DNA from 4 places in the Rhizobium sp. BK491 genome. Region 4 is predicted to be linked to each of the others. Evidence: predicted binding sites of a transcription regulator. Region 4 holds the regulator's gene; each other region holds the start of a gene.
The links. The regulator LexA, encoded in region 4, represses DNA repair genes until DNA is damaged. The targets are predictions, from matches to a motif close to TGTTCNNNNTGTGTTCNG.
Positions count from the first base shown of each region.

Region 1 (5,370 bases), on a different contig from region 4:
GTCGATCTCGCCATCCGTCCGATCGGCGCGATGCACCTGTTCGGCCAGGAAATCCTCTTTCACCGTGCCATAGCGCACGAGATCAGAAAAGAGGGTGGCGATGAGATCAGCATGCTGGGCAGGCGTGATGCGCCGATAGTCGGGAAGCGCACAGGCCTCCCATAATTTCTCAACCCGAGCCGGGTTGCTGGCAAGATCGACTATCTCCAGATCGCGTGACAGATATTCCAATGCCTGCTGGTCTACCGCAGGCAGCGCGCGCGTCAAGCCCTGCACGCGAGGCGCGTCCTCCAAACTTGCACGCAACGCCGCGATCGAAGCGAAATCCAGGTCTTTGGTGCGCCATTGCAGCACCTTGACCATGTCGAATTCGTGTCCCTCGATCCGGCGCACGAGTTCGTCGTCGAAAGGATCGACCTGTCCCGTCACCCCGAAGGTGCCGTCCTTGAGATGGCGGCCGGCGCGACCTGCGATCTGACCGAGCTCGGCCGGATTGAGATTGCGGAATTGATAGCCGTCGAACTTGCGGTCCTGCGCAAAGGCGACATGATCGACATCGAGGTTGAGCCCCATGCCGATCGCATCGGTCGCAACCAGATATTCGACATCGCCGGCCTGATAGAGCGCCACCTGCGCATTACGGGTACGCGGGCTGAGCGCCCCGAGGACGACGGCCGCGCCACCGCGCTGGCGGCGGATAAGCTCTGCGATCGCATAAACCTCGTCTGCGGAAAAGGCGACAATGGCCGTGCGCTGCGGCAGCCGCGTGATCTTCTTCTGCCCGGCGTAGAAAAGATGCGATAGCCTCGGCCGTTCGAGGACGGTAATCCCAGGCAGAAGTTGTTCAAGGATCGGCCGCATCGTGCCCGCGCCGAGCAGCAGGGTTTCATCGCGGCCGCGCAGATGCAGAAGGCGGTCGGTAAAAATATGTCCGCGCTCCAGATCGCCGGCAAGCTGCACTTCGTCGATCGCGACGAAGGAGGCGCGCGTCTCGCGCGGCATGGCCTCCACCGTGCAGACCGAATAGCGCGCATTGGGCGGCGATATCTTTTCCTCACCGGTCACCAGCGCGACGTTGTGCGCCCCGACCTTCTCGACGACGCGCGTATACACCTCACGGGCAAGCAGCCGCAGCGGCAGGCCGATCACGCCGCTGCCGTGTGCCACCATGCGCTCGATGGCATAATGGGTCTTGCCGGTATTGGTCGGTCCGAGCACTGCGGTCACGCCGCGTCCGCTCAGGATCATGGGCTGCGAAGTCTGAGTCATAGGTCCGTGCATAGGCGAGAAACAGCCGTCTTCCGATCAGCCAATTCCTCCTGGAGGAAACGAACAGATGACGACCATATGTGACAAAGGCAAGACCCGAATGAAAAAACAGATGCGGCAACATTCGATTTCATATTTGAGCGCTTCAACCACAAGCTACATTTACTTTGCATCCCATGCGAGTCCGGGCGATTCCGGAACAGCCTGAGAACGAATCGGAGACGAATCGCTGACTCCGTCGCGTTCCTTATTTGTTCACGACTACATATGGATTGCAATGAAAAGATTGCCACCAAATACTGAATCTCGTTTACACGGCTTTCCGCAGGAAAAAGGAGTCAAGCGGAGAATCCTCGGCCAGAGAAATTTCGCGCCGTGCCATCGTTAACAATCTGTAAATAATAAAGTTTCGCATGAATCAGCGGACGACATCAACATCCAGGCCAAAGTCGAAACGAATCGGCGACGAATCGCAGATTCCAAGCGATTCTGTTTTGTTCTCCACAATATCTAGCGGTTTCCCGGCAGAGGCATACCGGACTCTGAATGGTTGAGATGCGAATCCGACCCGAATCTGCGATTGCGGTTCGTCTTTTGACGAGCGCAGCTATAATGAATCGACAAATGCACGCAAAAAGTGCAGCCGTTAACACAACGATCAAAGCCGGAACGAATCGGTGACGAATCGCGGATATCAGCGGGTATCGCATTTGTTCACGGCTACATGTTGTATTTCGCCGGAGCAGCATCGCGACATAGAGGTCAGCTTGAATGGCAATGCTGCTGCGGAGTTCGCTGCGAATTAACGAATTCGCCCGCGAACACACCACCTGGACGACATTTGCCGACGGCAGCATCCTTGTATTCGGCGTGTCGGCAAACGCCCAGCCGTTAACCAAAGTTCAAATGCAGAACGAATCGCCGACGAATCACGGACATCCGGCCTTTCCCGTTTCGTTCACCACAACCCATTGTATTTTAATGGTATTTTAACCATACAACGAATTTGCCGCCGCGCTTGTAACCGTCACCCGATGCGATCCCATTTAAGGATTCGCTAAGCATTCCAACTGCTGTGCGCGTGTATTTTTATTTCTTAGCCGGAACAATTGTCGCGCATGCAAGTTTCTATGAGCAGAATTGAGGAATTCGTCCATTCACTGGAACAGTTTCGAGTGGGAAAGCTGGAAGGTTAACGCCATGTCGAACGGCGATAATGGCGGGATATTCGAGCCGGACGGACATGGAGGAGACATATCATGCTTGGTACGGTATTGCTTGTCATACTGATTCTGCTGTTGGTTGGCGCACTTCCCAGCTGGGGTTACAGCCGGTCTTGGGGGTATGGCCCATCGGGTGGTCTCGGGCTTGTTCTCGTCATTGTCCTCATTCTGTTATTAATGGGGCGCATCTGATCCGCCGACATTGTTCAAACCTCGCAACATCAGGGAGCTAACACCATGAAGAAGATTATCGTCGCGATCGCCCTCGTCGGCGCATTGGCGTCGTGCACGGCAACGGAAAAAGGTACGGCGATCGGCGCCGGCACCGGCGCGCTGATCGGTGGCGTCGCCACCCATAGCTGGGGCGGCGCCGCCGTCGGCGCGGTGGCTGGCGGCGTAGTCGGCAACCTCATCGGGCGTTCGGAAGATCGTCGCGGCTACTGCATTTATCGCGACCGCTACGGTCACCGTTATGAGGCTCGCTGCCGCTAAGGCATTGCCTGACCGGCCGTCATTGGCGGCCGGTCAGGATTCGCTCTCGGAACAAATTCAGGGAGCGGCAGGTCCCTCAACAAAATCGTCTTCCCGCGCCGTCGATCACGGCGAGGTGGCAGTGTTTTGAGAAAGGAACGGCATCATGGCCGCAATCATCGCAAGCATTGCAGCACTCGTTCTTACCGGCACCACTTTTTACGCGCTGGTGAGCGCGGCGAGAGCTCGAGACAGAGAGAAGCGGCAGCTCGCCCTTGAGGCCGTCATCCTGGAATTCAAGCCACGACATCAGCAGCAGGCCTCAACAAGAGGATGATTGCCGGCGGAGCTCAGTAATTCCGTTCGTAACGCGCTATACAGGCTGAAGCGGCTCCGTAGCCCTGAGCCGCTTTTTTATAGCCCTTGCGCAGCTCCCAGCGGAAGACTGGCCTGCGCTTTTCCTGAATTGCCTAGACGAAGAGCTGGCCGCCATTGGCAGATATGGTCGATCCGGTAATGAAACCGGCATCGTCGCTGGCCAGGAAGACGGCGATGCGGGCGATTTCCTCGGGTTCGCCGAGGCGCCCGACGGGAATCTGCGGAATGATGCGCTCGTTGAGCACTTTCTCCGGAACCGCCAGCACCATCTCCGTGCCGATATAGCCGGGGCAAATCGCGTTGACCGTGATGTTCTTGGCAGCGCCTTCCTGCGCAAGCGCCTTGGTAAAGCCGAGATCGCCCGCCTTGGCTGCGGAGTAGTTCGCCTGCCCCATCTGCCCCTTCTGACCATTGATGGACGAGATATTGATGACGCGGCCGAAGCTGCGGTCGCGCATGCCCTGCCAGACGTGGTGCGTCATGTTGAAGAGGCCGGTGAGATTGGTATTGATGACCTCGTGCCACTGCTGCGGCGTCATCTTGTGGAACATGGCGTCGCGGGTGATGCCGGCATTGTTGACCAGGATGTCGACATGACCAAGATCATGCTCGATCTTGGCGATACCCATGCCGCAAGCCTCGTAGTCGGTGACATCCCACTTGTGAACGGAAATCCCCGTCACATCATGGAAAGCCCGGGCCTTCTCATCATTGCCGGCATAGGTTGCGGCCACCTTATAGCCCGCATTGTGCAGCGCCATCGAAATGGCAGCTCCGATGCCGCGCGTACCTCCGGTTACCAATGCCACTCTGCTCATGTGCCACTCCCCTTTTTTGTTGCGGAGGCGTGACGCCCGAAGGTCGGGTCGCCCGCTCGCTTTCATCACTTCTTCTGGAAAATTCCCTTCAAAACGCCTTAGAGCATGATGCCGAAAAGTGTCATGCGGTTTTCGGACGACATCATGCTCTATTTCTTTGATTCTAGAGCGCCTCGAAGCACATGGCGACACCCATGCCGCCGCCGATGCAAAGCGTGGCAAGTCCCTTGCGGGCGCCGCGGCGCTTCATCTCGAACAGCAACGTGTTGAGGACGCGAGCGCCCGAAGCGCCGATGGGATGGCCGATGGCAATCGCGCCGCCATTGACGTTGACGATCGACGTATCCCAGCCGAGATCCTTGTTGACGGCGCAGGCCTGGGCAGCAAACGCCTCATTGGCCTCGACGAGATCGAGGTCGTTGACGGACCAGCCGGCCTTTTCCAGCGCCTTGCGGGAGGCCGGTATCGGCCCCGTACCCATGATCTGCGGATCGACGCCGGCTGTTGCCCAGGAAACGATGCGAGCGAGCGGCTGGATGCCGCGGCGCGAGGCTTCCGCTTCGGTCATGAGCACGGCAGCGGCAGCACCGTCGTTAAGCCCGGAAGCGTTGCCGGCGGTGACGGAGCCCTCCTTGTCGAAGGCCGGGCGCAGCTTCGCCATGGCCTCCATCGTCGCACCAAGGCGGATATATTCGTCGGCATCGACCGTGACGTCGCCCTTGCGCGTCTGGATGGTGAAGGGAATAATCTCGTCCTTGAAGCGGCCGGCCTTCTGTGCGGCTTCCGCCTTGTTCTGCGAGGCAACGGCGAACTGATCCTGTTCCTCGCGCGACAGCTGCCACTGGCGGGCGATATTTTCAGCCGTGATGCCCATGTGGTAGCCGTAGAAGGCATCCGTCAGGCCGTCCTTGATCATGGTGTCGATCATCTTCATGTCGCCCATCTTGGTGCCGGAGCGAAGATTCGCGGCATGCGGCGCCATCGACATGGATTCCTGGCCACCGGCGACGATGATCTTGGCGTCACCGGTTGCGATCTGCTGCAGGCCGAGCGCCACGGCACGCAGGCCCGAGCCGCACAGCTGGTTCACGCCCCATGCGGTCGCTTCCTGCGGAATGCCGGCCTTCATCGCGGCCTGGCGAGCCGGGTTCTGCCCTTCGCCGGCCTGAAGCACCTGGCCGAGGATCACTTCGTCGACTTCTTTGGCATCG
Region 1 covers NZ_JACIAR010000005.1:397,353-402,722, forward strand. The annotation lists gene FHX05_RS23675 (helicase-related protein) at 1-1,269, opposite strand, end outside; gene FHX05_RS23680 (hypothetical protein) at 2,041-2,262, shown strand; gene FHX05_RS23685 (DUF3309 family protein) at 2,529-2,684, shown strand; gene FHX05_RS23690 (YMGG-like glycine zipper-containing protein) at 2,730-2,984, shown strand; gene FHX05_RS23695 (hypothetical protein) at 3,130-3,300, shown strand; gene phbB (acetoacetyl-CoA reductase) at 3,434-4,159, opposite strand; gene FHX05_RS23705 (acetyl-CoA C-acetyltransferase) at 4,323-5,370, opposite strand, start outside.
Region 1: the regulator LexA is predicted to act here: its motif matches at 1,511-1,528, upstream of FHX05_RS23675 (helicase-related protein).

Region 2 (5,370 bases), on a different contig from region 4:
GCTCACGCGAAGTATCGAATGCCGACTGAATTCGATCCTTGAAATCGCTTCCGATTGCTTGCGGATCCTTCAGTAGACGCATCATCTGATCCGTTAGTTCTCGTAGCGTCGCATCGCCCAACCGGATCGCCCGAGAGCGGATTGCATCAAGCCAGCCCCTTTCAATACGACCGACGGCGTATCGATCGTTGATGCGATAAGCTTCTGAGTGTTTTACAAATGCGTCACCTAAATCGGTCTTCGGCCCCGTCCAAATTTCCGTTCTCATCAATTTATCGTCCTCTAAATCAGAAATAATTACGTGAAACGAAATGGCGGGCGCTTAAGCACCCGCGGTCGGCTCGCCAGATTTCGAAACGATCGTCGATCCATATGGTTCGCGTGAAGAAATGATAAGCGCGTCTTTCGGAAGTGGTCGAGCGAGATGCTTTGCCTCGTCCCACGGCGCCCGCATCCAGACTTCAGTTTCTTCCTTCGTCCGCAGCAGGACCGGCATGGCCTTTTCATGTATCGGTTTCACGAGATCGTTGGCGTCGGTAGTCAGAAAGCCATAGAGGTCGTCGGTCGTGAGTCCGTCCCGAACCTTCCGGACGCTTTTCCATTGCGGCACGTGGATGCCGGCAAAGAACATCAGCGACTTTGCTTCATCGCGGGCAAACCAGGCGTTGGGTACATTGCCACCTTCCTGTTTGCTCGCCGGATCCGGTTCGGCAAAGCTGGTGACAGGGACAAGGCATCGATGCTCCACACCAAACCACCGTTTCCAATGGGGAAGATTAAGGTTCCGAACATTGGTTGTGCCGCGATCGGCCTCCATGCGGATCAGTTCCTCAAGATCGAAGGGCTTGCCCTTGGCCGCGAGTTTCTCGGCCTTGGCCTTGGCGCCTTTCTCAAGCGCGAAGCGGGGGGAGGGCAGTCCCCATCGCGCATGCACCAGCTGCTTCTTGCCGTCAGCTGTGTTGCGGACGATCGGCCCCATCTGGTCGGGGTTCATCTGATAGGCCGGCATTAGATTGATCAGGCTTTCGGCATCCTGGGCCCATTTCGAGACCCAATCCTTGTCTTCCATCCGATAAAGATTACACATGCCGCGCCATCCCCTTCGCTCAGACCGCGGAAACAATCTAGCGGATGGCTCTGATTTCGCTAGTCGAGCTTGAACACGTCGGCATTGTCCTGCCGTTCCCGCAGGCCCTTGTAGGAAGCGTGCCGCAATTTGCCGTCTCCGGTCCATGCCCGAAACTCGATCTCGGCGATCAGCGTTGGCTCGACCCAGACGATATCTGCCTTTCCGGCATAGGGCACCGGCGGCAGTTTTCGTTTCCAACGCAGCTTGTCCAGTACCGTACGCAGCCTGATCATCTCGGCCTCTTTGAAGCCTGTGCCGACGTTGCCGACATGGACGAGGTCGTCACCGCGGTATGCGGCAAGCAACAGCGAAGCGAAGCCGGAAGGCGACGCTGTCGATGGCTCATAGCCGACCACCATGAAGGCTTCGCTCTGGACACATTTGACCTTCACCCAATCGCCGGTGCGGCCGGAGCGATAGGGCTGATCGAGGTGCTTGCCGACAATGCCTTCCAGACCGAGGCGGCAGACGTTGTCAAGCAAGGCATTGGGTTCGGCGTCGAGTGTTTCTGACAGACGGATGGCGCCGTCTTTGCCATCGAGCGTGTCCTCGAGAAGATGCCGACGCGATCGGTATTCGACATTTCGCAGGTCATGGCCATCGAGATAGACAAGGTCGAAGGCGTAGAGGATCGCATCAGAAGCTCGATTGCCAGCCGTCTTGCCGCTGGCTCCCAACGACTGCTGCAGCAGCCCGAAATCCGGCCGTCCTTTTTCGTCGAGCACCACCGCCTCGCCATCGATGATCATCGTCGCCGGCCCGAGCGCTCGAGCGGCCTGTTCGATCGCCGGAAACCGATGCGTCCAGTCATGGCCGCCACGCGTGAGGATCCGGATGCCCGTTGGCTCGATGTGGACAGCCAGTCGATAGCCGTCCCATTTCAGCTCCCAGCTCCATTGGTCACCGATAGGCGGACGCGCCTTCAGCTCAGCGAGGGCCGGCTCAACGCGATCAGGCATGGGGTCGAACAGAAGCTGTGGCTGCGCCGGGTTACGCTTCTGACGTGGCTTCGAGCGGATCGGGGCTTCGGTATCGCGAAGAAGCGGCTTTGATCTCGGGGGCTTCGTCATGCCGAGAGTTCAGCACAAAAACCTTAAGAATACTGTGACGTTCCACATCTATCCCCGCTATCCACCATCGGCGCTCGACGGGAACACGGAACTGGCAAAAATCTCAACTCTGCTTACGTCCTTGAATCCCCTTCGAATCTTTGGATTTCCTAATGCTGGGATAATATTCCTCAACTCTGTGGTGCTTGACTCTTTCGTGCCGTAAGAACAAACAATGAACATATAGCCCGTACGACATGATGTCGATCCTTTGAACACGATCTTGAAGGGAGCCGTGAATGATGACTGCTGCCCGCCCCAAAGGGATCTCCGATGTGATCTGCGACCTGCGCGACCGCATCGCCTCCATGGAGGGCGGATCCGCGAAGCGGGCCGGAACACTCGCCTTCGGTGTTCCCGAGATCGATGCGGCGCTGCCTGGCGGCGGCCTTGCCTATGGCGCGCTGCATGAGTTTGCGGGCGGTGGCTCGGGCACTGTCGATGGCGCGGCTGCCGCCCTCTGTGTCGCCGGCATTGCCGCGCGAACCAAAGGGCCCGTCGTCTGGTGCCTGACGCGACCTGATCTGTTCTTTCCGGCTCTGGCGCAGGTTGGCCTCCATCCCGACCGTGTGATCTTCGTGGAATCCGATCGGGAAGAGGATGTGCTCGCCAATATGGAGGAGGGGCTGTCCTTCGGCGGTCTCGGCGCTGTCGTCGGCGAGCTCGTTCGCCTGCCGATGGTCAGTTCCCGTCGGCTGCAGTTGGCGGCCGAGCGAACCGGCACGATGGCGCTCGCGGTCCGACGATGGCGGCGACAGACGGAGGCGAATGATTTTGGCCAGCCCACGGCCTCGACGACAAGATGGCGGGTGAGCGTTATGCCATCGGAAGAGCTGCCGGTACCCGGAGTGGGAAGGGCTCAATGGTTTCTGGAATTGATGCGCGTGAAAGCGGGTGAGTGTGCTGAGTTTCTCGTGAGGGCGTGCGATGACAAGGGTCGTCTCGATCTATCTTCCGGATCTGCCGACGGATCGCATTCGTCGCGCCGATCCGTCTATTCCGCCTGAACAGCCGATCGCCGTGATCGCGAAAAGCGGATCGAAGCGATGGGTGTCGGCCGCCGACCCGACTGCAAAAAAGGCGGGTGTCCACGTCGGCATGCCGGCCGCAAAGGCGCAGTCGCTGTTTCGCGGCCTGATGCTCATCGATGCCGATCCTGCAGCGGACGCCGCGGCCCTTGAACGCATCACGCTCTGGGCGCTGACGATCTATTCGCCAATCGTTGCGGTGGACGGAAGCGACGGCATCGTCATGGATACCGAAGGTGCCGACCATCTGCAGGGCGGCGAGCTTCCCATGGTGACGAAAATCGCCAACCAGTTCCTGGCAAGAAAACTGACCGCCCGTGTGGCGGTCGCCGACAGCTGGGGAGCTGCCCACGCTTGCGCCCGCGCGGTCAATTGTGAGACGATCGTCATTCTACCCGGCGAGACCGTGCGTGCCGTCGAAAAGCTGCCGATATCGCTGCTGCGCCTGCCGGCAAAGACTGTCTCTGACCTGCGAATCCTCGGTTTCCAAACGATCGGCGAGGTTGCCAACGCGCCACGCGCGCCGTTGACGCTTCGTTTCGGTCCGGAGGTCGGCCGCCGCCTTGACCAGATGCTCTGTCGTGTTGCCGAGCCCATCGAGCCGATCCGCACGCCTGAGCTGGTTGAAGTCGCCAAAGCTTTTGCCGAACCGATCGGCGCGGCCGAGACGATCAACAAATATGTCGGCCGCCTTGTTGTCCAGCTGGTTGATGAGCTCCAGAAGCGCGGGCTGGGCGTGCGCCGAGCCGATCTCGTTGTTGAGACAGTCGACGGCACGAGACAGGCGATCCGCGCGGGAACAGCCAAACCTGCCCGCGATGTTGCCTGGCTGAAAAAACTGTTTCGGGACCGGACGGAAAAGATCGAGCCGGGCTTCGGGATCGAAAAGCTCACGCTCGTCGCGGTCATGGCCGAGCCATTGGAGCAGGCGCAGAAAGCGTCCGCTCTGGTCGAGGATGACGTTACCGACGTCACGCCGCTCATCGATATCTATGGAAATCGCGGCCAGCGTGTTTATCGGGTCGCACCGGTTGCCTCCGACGTACCGGAACGCTCCGTCCAGAGGATCAGTCCTGCTGCCGATCCGGTCGCAGTGACCTGGGTCAGTCATTGGCGCCGGCCAGTCCGGCTGCTGGCCCGGCCGGAAGTGATCGAGGCGATTGCGCTGATGCCGGACCGGCCGCCGGTTTCGATCGTCTGGCGTGGCAAGCGCCGCAAGATCAAGCGTGCTGATGGCCCGGAACGTATTTTTGGAGAATGGTGGCAGCGCGACGCCGAAATGGAGGCGGTGCGCGACTACTTTGTCATCGAGGATGCGGCGGGCGAGCGCCTCTGGGTTTTTCGCTCCGGCGATGGCGTCGATCCGGATACCGGTTCCCACCGCTGGTTCTGCCATGGGATTTTCGCATGAGTTACGCCGAGCTGCAGGTTACGACGCATTTTTCTTTCCTGCGCGGGGCATCGTCGGCGCAGGAACTGTTCGAAACCGCAAAGGCTCTGGGTATCCAGGCGCTTGGCATTGTCGATCGCAATTCACTGGCGGGGATCGTCCGGGCGCTCGAAGCATCCCGCGCCACCGGTCTGCGCCTGGTCGTCGGCTGCCGGCTCGATCTCGCGGATGGAATGTCCGTGCTGGTCTATCCGATGGATCGAGCCGCCTATTCGCGTCTGACGCGGCTGATCACGCTTGGCAAATCGCGTGGCGGCAAGAACAACTGCATCCTGCACTGGGACGACGTTATCGCATACGCGGAAGGGATGATCGGCGTTCTCGTGCCGGATCTTCCGGACGATACTTGCGCGGTGCAGCTGCGCAAGATGGCGCATGTTTTCGGCGACCGCGCCTATGTGTCGCTGTGCCTGCGCCGGCGACCCAACGACCAGATGCGGCTGCATGAGATCTCCAACATGGCGGCACGCTTCAAGGTGAAGACCGTCGTCACCAACGACGTTCTGTTTCATGAGCCTGGCCGGCGCCAGTTGCAGGACATCGTTACCTGCATCAGGCACAACACCACGATCGACGATGTCGGCTTCGAGCGTGAACGCCATGCCGATCGGTATCTGAAGCCGCCGGAAGAAATGGAACGCCTGTTTCCGCGAT
Region 2 covers NZ_JACIAR010000008.1:81,299-86,668, forward strand. The annotation lists gene FHX05_RS25760 (hypothetical protein) at 1-268, opposite strand, end outside; gene FHX05_RS25765 (SOS response-associated peptidase) at 323-1,087, opposite strand; gene ligD (non-homologous end-joining DNA ligase) at 1,147-2,199, opposite strand; gene FHX05_RS25775 (ImuA family protein) at 2,481-3,245, shown strand; gene FHX05_RS25780 (DNA polymerase Y family protein) at 3,166-4,677, shown strand; gene FHX05_RS25785 (error-prone DNA polymerase) at 4,674-5,370, shown strand, end outside.
Region 2: the regulator LexA is predicted to act here: its motif matches at 2,403-2,420, upstream of FHX05_RS25775 (ImuA family protein).

Region 3 (5,370 bases), 510 kb from region 4:
GCGCCTGGATGCGTTCGATGCCCGGATAGGCCGGCGCGGAAAGGATGCGATTGCTCTCCGGCGTCACGCACAAACGTTCAAGACCCTCGAAGATCTGTCCGGTTACATCCTCGCGCAATGTCCCATTTCCAGACTGCATGAAAGTGACCATCGATGTTCGATACCAAAATCGCGATCGTTCTGCGAAGCGACCTTCAATCCTGGCAAAAACTGAATGTAACCGCCTTCCTGTCGACAGGCATAGCCGGACAGCATCCAGATATCATCGGCGAAGCCTATCGCGATCGCACCGGCAACGTCTACAACGCTTTGTCGATCCAGCCCATCATCGTGCTCTCGGCCGACAAGGAGAGCATTACCGCCATCCACCGCCGCTCGCTGGAGCGTGGCGTCACGTCTTCCATCTTCATCGAGGAAATGTTTTCAACTGGCCATGATGCGGCCAACCGCGCTGTCTTTTCCGAATTCGCACCCGAGGACGCCAAGGTCGTCGGCATCGCCTTGCGCGCGGACAAGAAAATCGTCGACAAGATCACCAAGGGCGCCAGCATGCACGCGTGATCGGACGCGCAAAGAAAACGGCCGGATCGCGAGACCCGGCCGTCTTTGTTGAAAAAGCTTAGCCGTTCTGCGTGATCGGTGCGATCTGGATCTCGACGCGGCGGTTCTGGGCGCGGCCAGCCTCGGTTGCATTCGTTGCGACCGGCTGCGATGGACCGAAGCCGATGGCCGACATGCGGCGCTGGTCGATACCCTGGCTGCCGAGGTAGGACGCAACCGATCCGGCGCGGCGCTCGGACAGATCCTGGTTATGCTGCAGGCTGCCAGTCGAATCCGTATGGCCGTTGACGTCGATCAGCGTGCGGTTGAACTTGCGCAGGACGATCGCGACAGAATTCAGCGTCGGGAAGAATTCCGGCTTGATCGCGTCCTGGTCGATGTCGAAGGTGATTGCCGACGGCATGTTGAGGATGATGCGGTCGCCGACGCGCGTAACGGAGACGCCGGTGCCCTGCAGCTGCGCACGCAGTTCGGATTCCTGTTGGTCCATGTAGTTGCCGATGCCCGCACCTGCAAGCGCACCGACGCCTGCGCCGATCAACGCGGCATTGCGGCGCGAGGCCGGCGAATGGCCGATCAGAAGGCCTGCGACAGCGCCGACACCGGCACCGATCGCTGCACCGCCTGCCGTATTGGAAACTTTCTGCTCACCTGTATAGGGATCGGTGGTCGTGCATGCGTTCAAAAAGGCTGCCGCTAGGGCAAGAATGGCAATTCTCTTCATCATGGAATCATCGCTCTCCGGTTCGATGGCCGCAGCAGATATGAAGCATTGCGGCAATATCGTGAAGAGAAATCTATGAGGCCCTTATATCTTTGGGATAGAAGCAATTTCGGCAACAATCTCTCAATATCTCGCGTGAACCATCGAATACATAATACACATTAGACCCTAGAACATTGCAAAGCCGAGCCATATCACCATCGCATTGACGCTGCCTCTGACAGCATCGCGAACACTCCAGCCAAGCGAAAAAACGGCTAAAGCCACCGAGACAATGAGGATATGTATAACTCTACCTTTTGTGATTTTTGTTAGCGCTCAGAGATTCTGGAAAAGCTGCAAAGCCGTATTGTAGCTGGCATTGGCGATCGAGAGCGATTGCAGCCCGAGCTGCTGCTGAGCCTGCAGCGCCAGAACCTTGCTCGATTGCTGCTCCATATCGGCATCGACAAGCTTCCCGACACCGCTGGTCAGGGAATCGCTCAAATTCTTGGCGAACTCGGTCTGAAGATTGATGCGCGATTCGAGGGAGCCGAAGGCGGACCCGATCGTCTTGAGCTGGTTCAACATTCCCGTCACTGTGTTGACCATGTCGGCGATGGCCCCTTGGGTCGTATTCGCATCGAGCGAGATCTCCACCTGGCCGCTCGTATTGCCTTTCTGAGTGCTGACGAGCACATAGTTCCTTGCAGCCCCGGCCTCGGTCGCGAAAGACGTCGACGTCAGCACGCCATATCCGCCGGAGCCGCTCGACTGGTCATCGATCAGATAACGCGCATCGACCGATGTGATCGGGCCGCTCGTCGAGCTCACGCCGGCATAGCTCAGCATGCCGATCGTCACTGTCCCGTTGCTGCCGCGGATCAGCGAACCCGGCACTTCGTGCGGATCGGTAGGATCGGCGCCATCCCGCAGCACCGTCCAGTTGACGCCATTGAAGGTCGCAGACTCTCCGATGCTGCGCAGCTGCTGTTTCAGCTGCGCAATCTCGTCATTAAGCTTCGTTTTGTCGACGCTGGTCTCATAGGCGCTGACAAGCTTTGTCCTGATCTCTGTCACGACGTCGATCGCGCTGCCGACACCCGTGGAAGCCGTGCTGACTGTCGAAGCGGCGAGACCGAGCGCATCCTGAACCGACGAAATCGCACCGACGTCGGTATGCGTCAAAGTCGAGATTTTCCAGTACGTAGCATTGTCTCTCGCCGTTTGAACCCGCAGGCCCGACGACATCTGTCGTTCGGCATTACCCAGTTTGGCCTGGGTGTCCCTCAGCACTTCCAGCGCTGTATTCATAGAGGGACTGACCCTGATGAAGGTCGAAAAAATACTCACGGCACATGAACTCCGAACGCAACAATACGCAACATATACAAGGAGACATCGAAACCTTGCCGCGGGCGCTCATGCGCGCGGGCCGATCGCATCGGCAAACAGGAGCCAGGCAAAAACAACACCTGCGCTCTGGCGGTTACATATCGCCATGATTAGCAAACATGCTTAAAAATGCGCTAAGAACAACGCATAATTCACCATAATTGGGCGCGGGGGCGATAACTGGCTTAGCCCCGACGTGCTCGTCGCTATGCCGCGACGCGACGATGTGCGAGCATCGTGTACCGCGCCGAGTCGCATCATTTCACGCGGCCCCTGCTCCCCATGAATCGACTGCTAAACCACAATTTAGATACAAACGAAGTTGTAATCTTCAGTGAGACAACGACACGTTTTATTGGCTCGCCGGCATATCCGCTCCGTGATGCAAAACGCGTATCAAGAGCTGCGAATGTGCACTTTTTGTTCTAATTTCGGCCCGTTTCTTTTGCCTTTCGAGGTAGAATCATTACATTGGGCCGCATGACCATTGGACATGACGACATTCCCTTCTTTGACGAGGAGCCGGAGCACACCGTACCGCGCCGTTCTGCGCCGGCTGCCGGCAGCATTGGCGGCGGCATCGCGGCACGCGCCATGGCGGCACGCGACAGCGGCCGCCGGCCAGATTACCTCTCGGGCCTTAATGCCGAGCAGACGGAAGCCGTGGAAACGCTCGACGGCCCCGTTCTGGTGCTTGCGGGCGCAGGCACCGGCAAGACGCGCGTGCTGACGACACGCATCGCTCATATCCTCTCCACCAACCGCGCCTTCCCCAGCCAGATCCTCGCCGTCACCTTCACCAACAAGGCAGCCCGCGAGATGAAGGAGCGCATCGCGCTGCTCGTCGGCGGCGCGGTCGAAGGCATGCCCTGGCTCGGCACCTTCCACTCGATCGGTGTCAAATTGTTGCGCCGTCATGCGGAGCTGGTCGGCCTCACCTCCAGCTTCACCATTCTCGATACCGACGACGTCATCCGCCTGATCAAGCAGCTGATCCAGGCCGAAGGGCTCGACGACAAGCGCTGGCCGGCCAAGCAGTTTGCCGGCATGATCGATACCTGGAAGAACAAGGGCCTGAGCCCCGCCGATATTCCGGAAGGCGATGCGCGCGCCTTCGCCAACGGCAAGGGCCGCGAACTCTATGCCGCCTACCAGAACCGCCTGAAAACGCTGAACGCCTGCGACTTCGGCGATCTCCTGCTGCATCCGATCAATATATTCAGGCAGAATCCTGATATCCTCAAGGATTATCACCAGCGCTTTCGCTATATCCTGGTCGACGAGTATCAGGACACCAATACGGCGCAATATATGTGGCTGCGCCTGCTGGCGCAGCGGCAGAAGGGCGAGCCGCAGAATGTCTGCTGCGTCGGCGACGACGACCAGTCGATCTATGGCTGGCGCGGTGCGGAAGTAGACAATATCCTGCGCTTCGAGAAGGACTTTCCCGGCGCCAAGGTGATCAAGCTGGAGCGCAACTATCGCTCCACCGAGCATATTCTCGGTGCCGCCGCGCATCTGATCGCCCATAATGAAGGTCGGCTCGGCAAGACGCTGTTCACCGACCGCTCCGATCCGGACGATATAAAGGTGCAGGTGCATGCCTCCTGGGATTCCGAGGAGGAAGCGCGCGCGATCGGCGAAGAGATCGAGCAGTTGCAGCGCAACAAGCACAATCTCAACGACATCGCCATCCTCGTGCGCGCCTCCTTCCAGATGCGCGAATTCGAAGACCGTTTCGTCACGCTCGGTCTCAACTATCGCGTCGTCGGCGGCCCGCGCTTCTACGAGCGCCTCGAAATCCGCGATGCCATGGCCTATTTCCGCCTCGTCTGCCAGCCGGCCGACGATCTCGCCTTCGAGCGCATCATCAACACGCCGAAGCGCGGCCTCGGCGACACCACCGTCCGCGCTTTGCACGACTATGCCCGCGTACGCGATATCCCGATGCTGGCGGCAGCGGCCGATATCATCGAGACGGATGAGATGAAGCCGAAGGCGCGCAAGGCGCTGTTCGACGTCGTACAATCTTTCCGCCGCTGGCAGGGCCTGCTCGAAAACACGCCGCATACCGAGCTTGCCGAGCAGATTCTCGAAGAGTCCGGCTATACGGACATGTGGAAGAACGACAAATCGGCGGAAGCGCCGGGGCGCCTGGAAAACCTGAAAGAACTCATCCGCTCCATGGACAGCTTCGAGTCCATGCGCGGCTTCCTCGAACACGTCGCCCTCGTCATGGATGCCGAGCAGAACGAGAATCTCGACGCCGTCTCTATCATGACGTTGCACTCCGCCAAGGGTCTGGAATTCGACACCGTGTTCCTGCCGGGCTGGGAGGAAGGCCTGTTTCCGCATCAGCGCTCGCTCGACGAAAGCGGCCGCGCCGGGCTGGAGGAAGAGCGCCGCCTCGCCTATGTCGGCATCACCCGCGCCAAGCGCCGCTGCCACATCTGGTTCGTCTCCAACCGCCGCATCCACGGTCTCTGGCAATCCACGATCCCCTCCCGCTTCCTCGACGAACTGCCGGAAACCCATGTTCAGGTCGCCGAAGTCGAGCAATCCTATGGCGGGTACGGCCGCGGCGGCTACGGCCAGTCACGCTTCGACAAGGCAGATCCCTTCGCCAACACCTATTCGACACCCGGCTGGAAGCGCGCCCAGGCCAACCGCAACGATGCAACCCGCGACAACTGGGGCAGCCGCTCCGGCCA
Region 3 covers NZ_JACIAR010000001.1:698,722-704,091, forward strand. The annotation lists gene FHX05_RS03480 (AraC family transcriptional regulator) at 1-118, opposite strand, end outside; gene FHX05_RS03485 (DUF2000 family protein) at 154-561, shown strand; gene FHX05_RS03490 (OmpA family protein) at 620-1,288, opposite strand; gene FHX05_RS03495 (flagellin) at 1,604-2,578, opposite strand; gene FHX05_RS03500 (UvrD-helicase domain-containing protein) at 3,140-5,370, shown strand, end outside.
Region 3: the regulator LexA is predicted to act here: its motif matches at 3,070-3,087, upstream of FHX05_RS03500 (UvrD-helicase domain-containing protein).

Region 4 (5,370 bases):
TCGTCGCCGACGAGCTGGGTCTTCTTGCCGATGAGGTCGGTCAGCGTCTTCCAGCCTTCCCAATCGTCTTCAGCCATGCCGTCTTCGATCGAAACGATCGGGTACTTGGCTGCGAGTTCTGCGAGGTATTCAGCCATGGCGCCGGATTCCAGCGTGCGGCCTTCGCCCTCGAGAACATACTTGCCGTCCTTGAAGAATTCGGTCGAAGCGCAATCGAGGCCGAGAGCAATTTCTTCGGCCGGCTTGTAGCCGGCCTTCTCGATCGACTTCATGATGAAGTCGAGAGCTGCCGGGGCGCTGGAAAGGCCCGGTGCGAAACCACCTTCGTCACCGACGTTGGTGTTGTGACCCTGCGATGCCAGTTCCTTCTTCAGAACGTGGAAGACTTCTGAGCCCATGCGGACGGCTTCGCGGATCGAGTCAGCGCCGATCGGCAGGATCATGAATTCCTGGAAGTCGATCGGGTTGTCGGCATGGGCGCCACCGTTGATGATGTTCATCATCGGGACTGGCAGCAGGCGGGCGTGAGCGCCGCCGACATAACGGTAGAGCGGCAGGTTGGCGCTCTGGGCAGCAGCCTTGGCAACGGCGAGCGAGACGCCGAGGATGGCGTTGGCGCCGAGGCGCGACTTGTTCGGCGTGCCGTCGAGCTCGATCATGATGTTGTCGAGCTGGATCTGGTTTTCGGCATCCATGCCGCCGATCGCGTCAAAGATTTCCGAATTGACGGCTTCGACGGCCTTCTCGACACCCTTGCCATGGTAGCGCTTGCCGCCATCGCGAAGCTCGACAGCTTCATGCGCGCCGGTCGACGCACCCGACGGAACCGCCGCGCGGCCCATGCTGCCATCTTCGAGGTAGACATCGACTTCGACAGTCGGATTGCCACGGCTGTCGAGAATCTCGCGGGCGATAATGTCGGTGATTGCGGTCATGATAGCTCCCTGCTCGCTGGTTTATAAATCGATTTAAATCGTCTTAATCGAAGGCGCGGAAATTTCAATGGCGATCCGCGCCGCGATTTGGCACTCCTGCAGGCCCGTAACGCAAGTTCATGTCAGCCTGTTGAATGCCGGCTACGTTTCAGGCCTTGGCGATGGCGTCGAAGGCCAGCAGCTTCTCCAGAAGCCGCGGCATATCCTTCAGATAGACCATGTTCGGGCCATCTGACGGTGCATTGTCCGGATCCTCATGCGTCTCGACAAAAACGCCTGCGACACCGACGGCGACGGCGGCGCGCGCCAGTGTCTCGACGAACCGGCGATCGCCGCCGGTCGAACCGCCCTGTCCGCCTGGCTGCTGCACGGAATGGGTCGCGTCGAAGATGACGGGCGCGCCCATCGCCGCCATGATCGGCAGCGAGCGCATGTCGGAAACAAGCGTATTGTAGCCAAAGGAGGCGCCGCGCTCGCAAAGAAGAATATTCGGATTGCCGCTTTCGTTCAGCTTGGCAAGCACGTTCTTCATATCCCATGGCGCCAGGAACTGGCCTTTCTTGACGTTGACCACGCGGCCGGTCTTGGCAGCGGCAACCAAAAGGTCTGTCTGGCGCGACAGGAAAGCCGGGATCTGCAGGATATCGACCGTCTTGGAAACGATGGCGCACTGCTCTTCCGTGTGGATGTCGGTCAGGACCGGGAAGCCATATTCCTTCTTCAGGTCTTCAAAAACCTCCAGCGCCTTTTCCAGGCCGATGCCCCTCTTGCCGGACAGCGAAGTGCGGTTGGCCTTGTCGAAGGAGGACTTGTAGACGAGGCCGATGCCCAGCTTGCCGCAAAGTTCCTTCAAAACGCCGGCAACCATGAAAGCATGGTCGCGGCTTTCCATCTGGCAGGGACCGGCGATCAGCGACAGCTTTGCAGTATTGGAAAAAAGGACCTTGGAGGCACCCTCGCCGACGGTGACTTCGGAATTTGTGCTCATTTTATCTCCTCAAAGGCGAACAATGCGCCCTGACCGGGCGCCAACCTCGCCAATAGACGATTGTTCTTACGCGTATAGGTGACGCCGTTAGCAGTGAAATGCGACGATGTCACGGAAAGATCGCGCGTTTTGAAAAGGATTGCCCGCGCCCTGAGCCCCGGATCATTCGTGCGAACAGGCAGATCATAGAATGCCTCCATTCCTTCGGGCGTCAAAATCTCCAGATCGGCATTGGCAGTCCTGATTGTCAGGCCAAAGGAATGCTCCATAATGCGTGGGGCGCCGACAACCTCTTCGAAGAAACCGCGATAGACCGCCGGCTTCGGCGCGCAAAGCGCTACCCGCGCGATACCAGTCACGCCGTTCTCGTGACGCTCGAGCGCGCTGCGATCAGCCGGCAGCGGATTGATGCGCTGACAGCAGAAAGCGAGAAAATCCGGCGCGCGCAGATCGGCGGCAAAGGCAAGACGAAAGCCTGCCGTGGTTTCGGTTCCATCCGGCATCTTCATCGGACGGGAGAAATCCAGCATTCGCCCCGCCGAAATCGCCGCCGCGTTGAAACGCTTGTCATCCGCCACCGCATCATCCGTACCGAATACCACGGCCGAGAAGCCATCATCCCCCACCCGGAAACGATAAGCCTGATCGCGCGCGACGAAAACATTGCCATCCACGATGCTCTTCTCGCATTGCTCCGGAGATGCGACGCCCAGAGGTTCGAGATAGGTTTTATCGGCAAGGAAGACGCAGGCATTCTGAGTGCCAAAGGGATGGCGCGCATCTGGAGCCACCGTGAAACCGAGCTTGCCGAGGCGTTCGCGCGCCAGAGCGATATTGACGGTCGGCAGCACGAGATGATCCAGCGGATGCGGAGACGAAATCATGGCTTCTCCTGTTTGCTTGCGGAAGCAGATTTGCGCCCATCCCCCAAGCAATTCAAGATGGAAGGACGGAACATCCCGAAGCACACGACATGGATTGAAGGCGATCTCGCAAACGTGATTGCTGATTCTCTCCCATAGCCGGCTTATGCAGTAGTGTGGCACTTTGATCCAAATGCTGGGCGCACGGACTGAACGACAAGGCCCTGGGAGCGAACAGAGCGGCATTTCTCATATTTTTCCATGGGTTAACGCAGATATGGCGCCTCGATGTTCCGATCCGATCTATTCGCAAATGGTAATTATTTAACTGGCCCCACAAGGCTTTACCGAAATTTAAGCACTTGCGGAACACATATGGAACATATAGTGTCCGTTCTGGATTTGTTTCACGGCTTTTCTTGATTCTGGGGTTCCAAGACGATGTTGACGCGCAAGCAGCAGGAACTGCTTCTCTTCATTCACGAACGCATGAAGGAATCCGGTGTTCCGCCATCCTTCGACGAGATGAAGGATGCACTGGATTTGGCATCCAAATCCGGCATTCACCGCCTGATCACGGCGCTGGAGGAGCGAGGTTTCATCCGCAGGCTGCCGAACCGGGCCAGAGCGCTCGAAGTCATCAAGCTTCCCGACGCCTATAATCCGAGCCTGCAACAGCGCCGCGGTTTTTCGCCCAGCGTCATCGAGGGCAGCCTCGGCAAGCCACAGCCCGTTGCCCCGCCCGCTCCGTCGAAAGTGGCAAATGACGATCACAACGGCTCGGCGTCCGTACCCGTGATGGGTCGCATCGCAGCCGGCGTTCCGATCTCCGCCATCCAGAACAATACGCACGACATTACCGTTCCCGCCGACATGCTCGGCTCCGGCGAACATTATGCGCTTGAAGTTCGAGGAGATTCGATGATCGACGCCGGAATTTTCGACGGCGATACGGTCATTATCCGCAATTCGACCACGGCCAATCCCGGCGATATCGTCGTTGCACTCGTCGACGATGAAGAAGCTACCTTGAAGCGCTTCCGTCGCAAGGGTGCCTCCATCGCGCTGGAAGCCGCGAACCCAGCCTATGAAACCCGCATCTTCGGGCCGGATCGCGTCAAGGTTCAGGGCAAGCTCGTCGGCCTTATTCGTCGCTATCACTGACCGGTGAATTGTCCAGAACTGGTGGTGCCTTTGCAATTGGCGCGTTAAATTTGCCGGTGCGCCAATCATAAGTTCGATGCCTGGTCCATGGGCGCTGCGGGTTGTTGAATGCGGCGGATATAATGGGTTTGTCTGAGGTAAGCACCATTTCGATGGAGCCGGTTTTGCGCAATGTCGCACCGGTTATGAGCGTTGCTCCGGAGCGGCAATGGTCCAGCCGCAGCCGGATTGGCGTCACGATAATATTCCCGGTGTCGCAAGCCGTGGGCAGATAGGCTGCGTTCTCGATGGTGACCAATATCGCGCCGTTTTCGAGCATGGCGACACACCATGCTCCCTTCTGACAAGCAAAGCTGCCTTGCATGGTGCGGTCCAAAGCTTCTTCCATTGCTGTGCGGACCGCCTTCTGCTCGGCATTGCTTAATCGCTTATGCCGATCCGTCTTGCTGATCTGCGGAAGCCGGCTATCGGTCGGAAGCATGGTCGGCGGTTGATGTTCGGCCGCGACCAGCGCTTTCTGCCATTGCTCGAAGATGAAGGCCTGCGGTCTCTCGCGATTGGTGGCGAGGATATCGTCCTGGCGCAAGGCAACCAGAATGCCATCTTCCGAGATCATCAGATCCGGCTTCGGCACACCAGAGCCGAACGCGGCTACACCGACAGATGACAGCAGCAGCAACAGGCCCAGATGGCGAAGCCGGGTCCGCAGCATGCTCATGATCAGGAAGCCGGCGATGAAAGTCGGCATCAGCCAGCCGGGCTGGCGGCCAAAGGTAATGTCACCTCCCCACCCAGCCACCGTTTTTGCAATAGCGATCACAAGCTCCAGTCCCTCACCGGTGACTTTCCAGAACGGTCCATCGATTCCGAAAGGCATCAGCAGCATCGCCATCATACCGAAGGGCATGACGATGAAAGAGACGACGGGCATGGCCGCAAGATTGGCAGCAAGTCCATATGTCGCCAACCGGTGAAAATGCTCGATCGAGAAAATGGCCGTCGACGCACCGCCGATGAACGAGGTCGACATCACACCTCCAAAGAAGCGCGTGACGAACAGTAGCGGACTTAACAGACGGATGCGCGGCAGGATGTTTTCGCGATGCCGCCGTCGTTTCCAGAGCGAATAGCCTGATACCAGCGCCAGCGTAGCGGCGTAAGACATCTGGAAACTCGGACCGAGTACCTGAGACGGTGACAAGACTAGGATGACGATGGCTGAGAGCGCCACATTGCGCAAGCTGATGGATGGCCTGTCGAAAAGTACGGCCACCAGCATGATCGCCATCATGATGAAGGCGCGTTCGGCGGAGACGCCGAATCCGGAAATGAGGTAATAGGCCGTTACCGTTAGAAGCGCGCCGAAGGCTGCGAACTTCTTCGTCGGCCAAGCCTGGACGACGCCGGGAAACAGGCTGAA
Region 4 covers NZ_JACIAR010000001.1:188,821-194,190, reverse strand. The annotation lists gene eno (phosphopyruvate hydratase) at 1-935, opposite strand, end outside; gene kdsA (3-deoxy-8-phosphooctulonate synthase) at 1,084-1,923, opposite strand; gene FHX05_RS01050 (VOC family protein) at 1,920-2,807, opposite strand; gene lexA (transcriptional repressor LexA) at 3,228-3,950, shown strand; gene FHX05_RS01040 (ComEC/Rec2 family competence protein) at 3,931-5,370, opposite strand, start outside.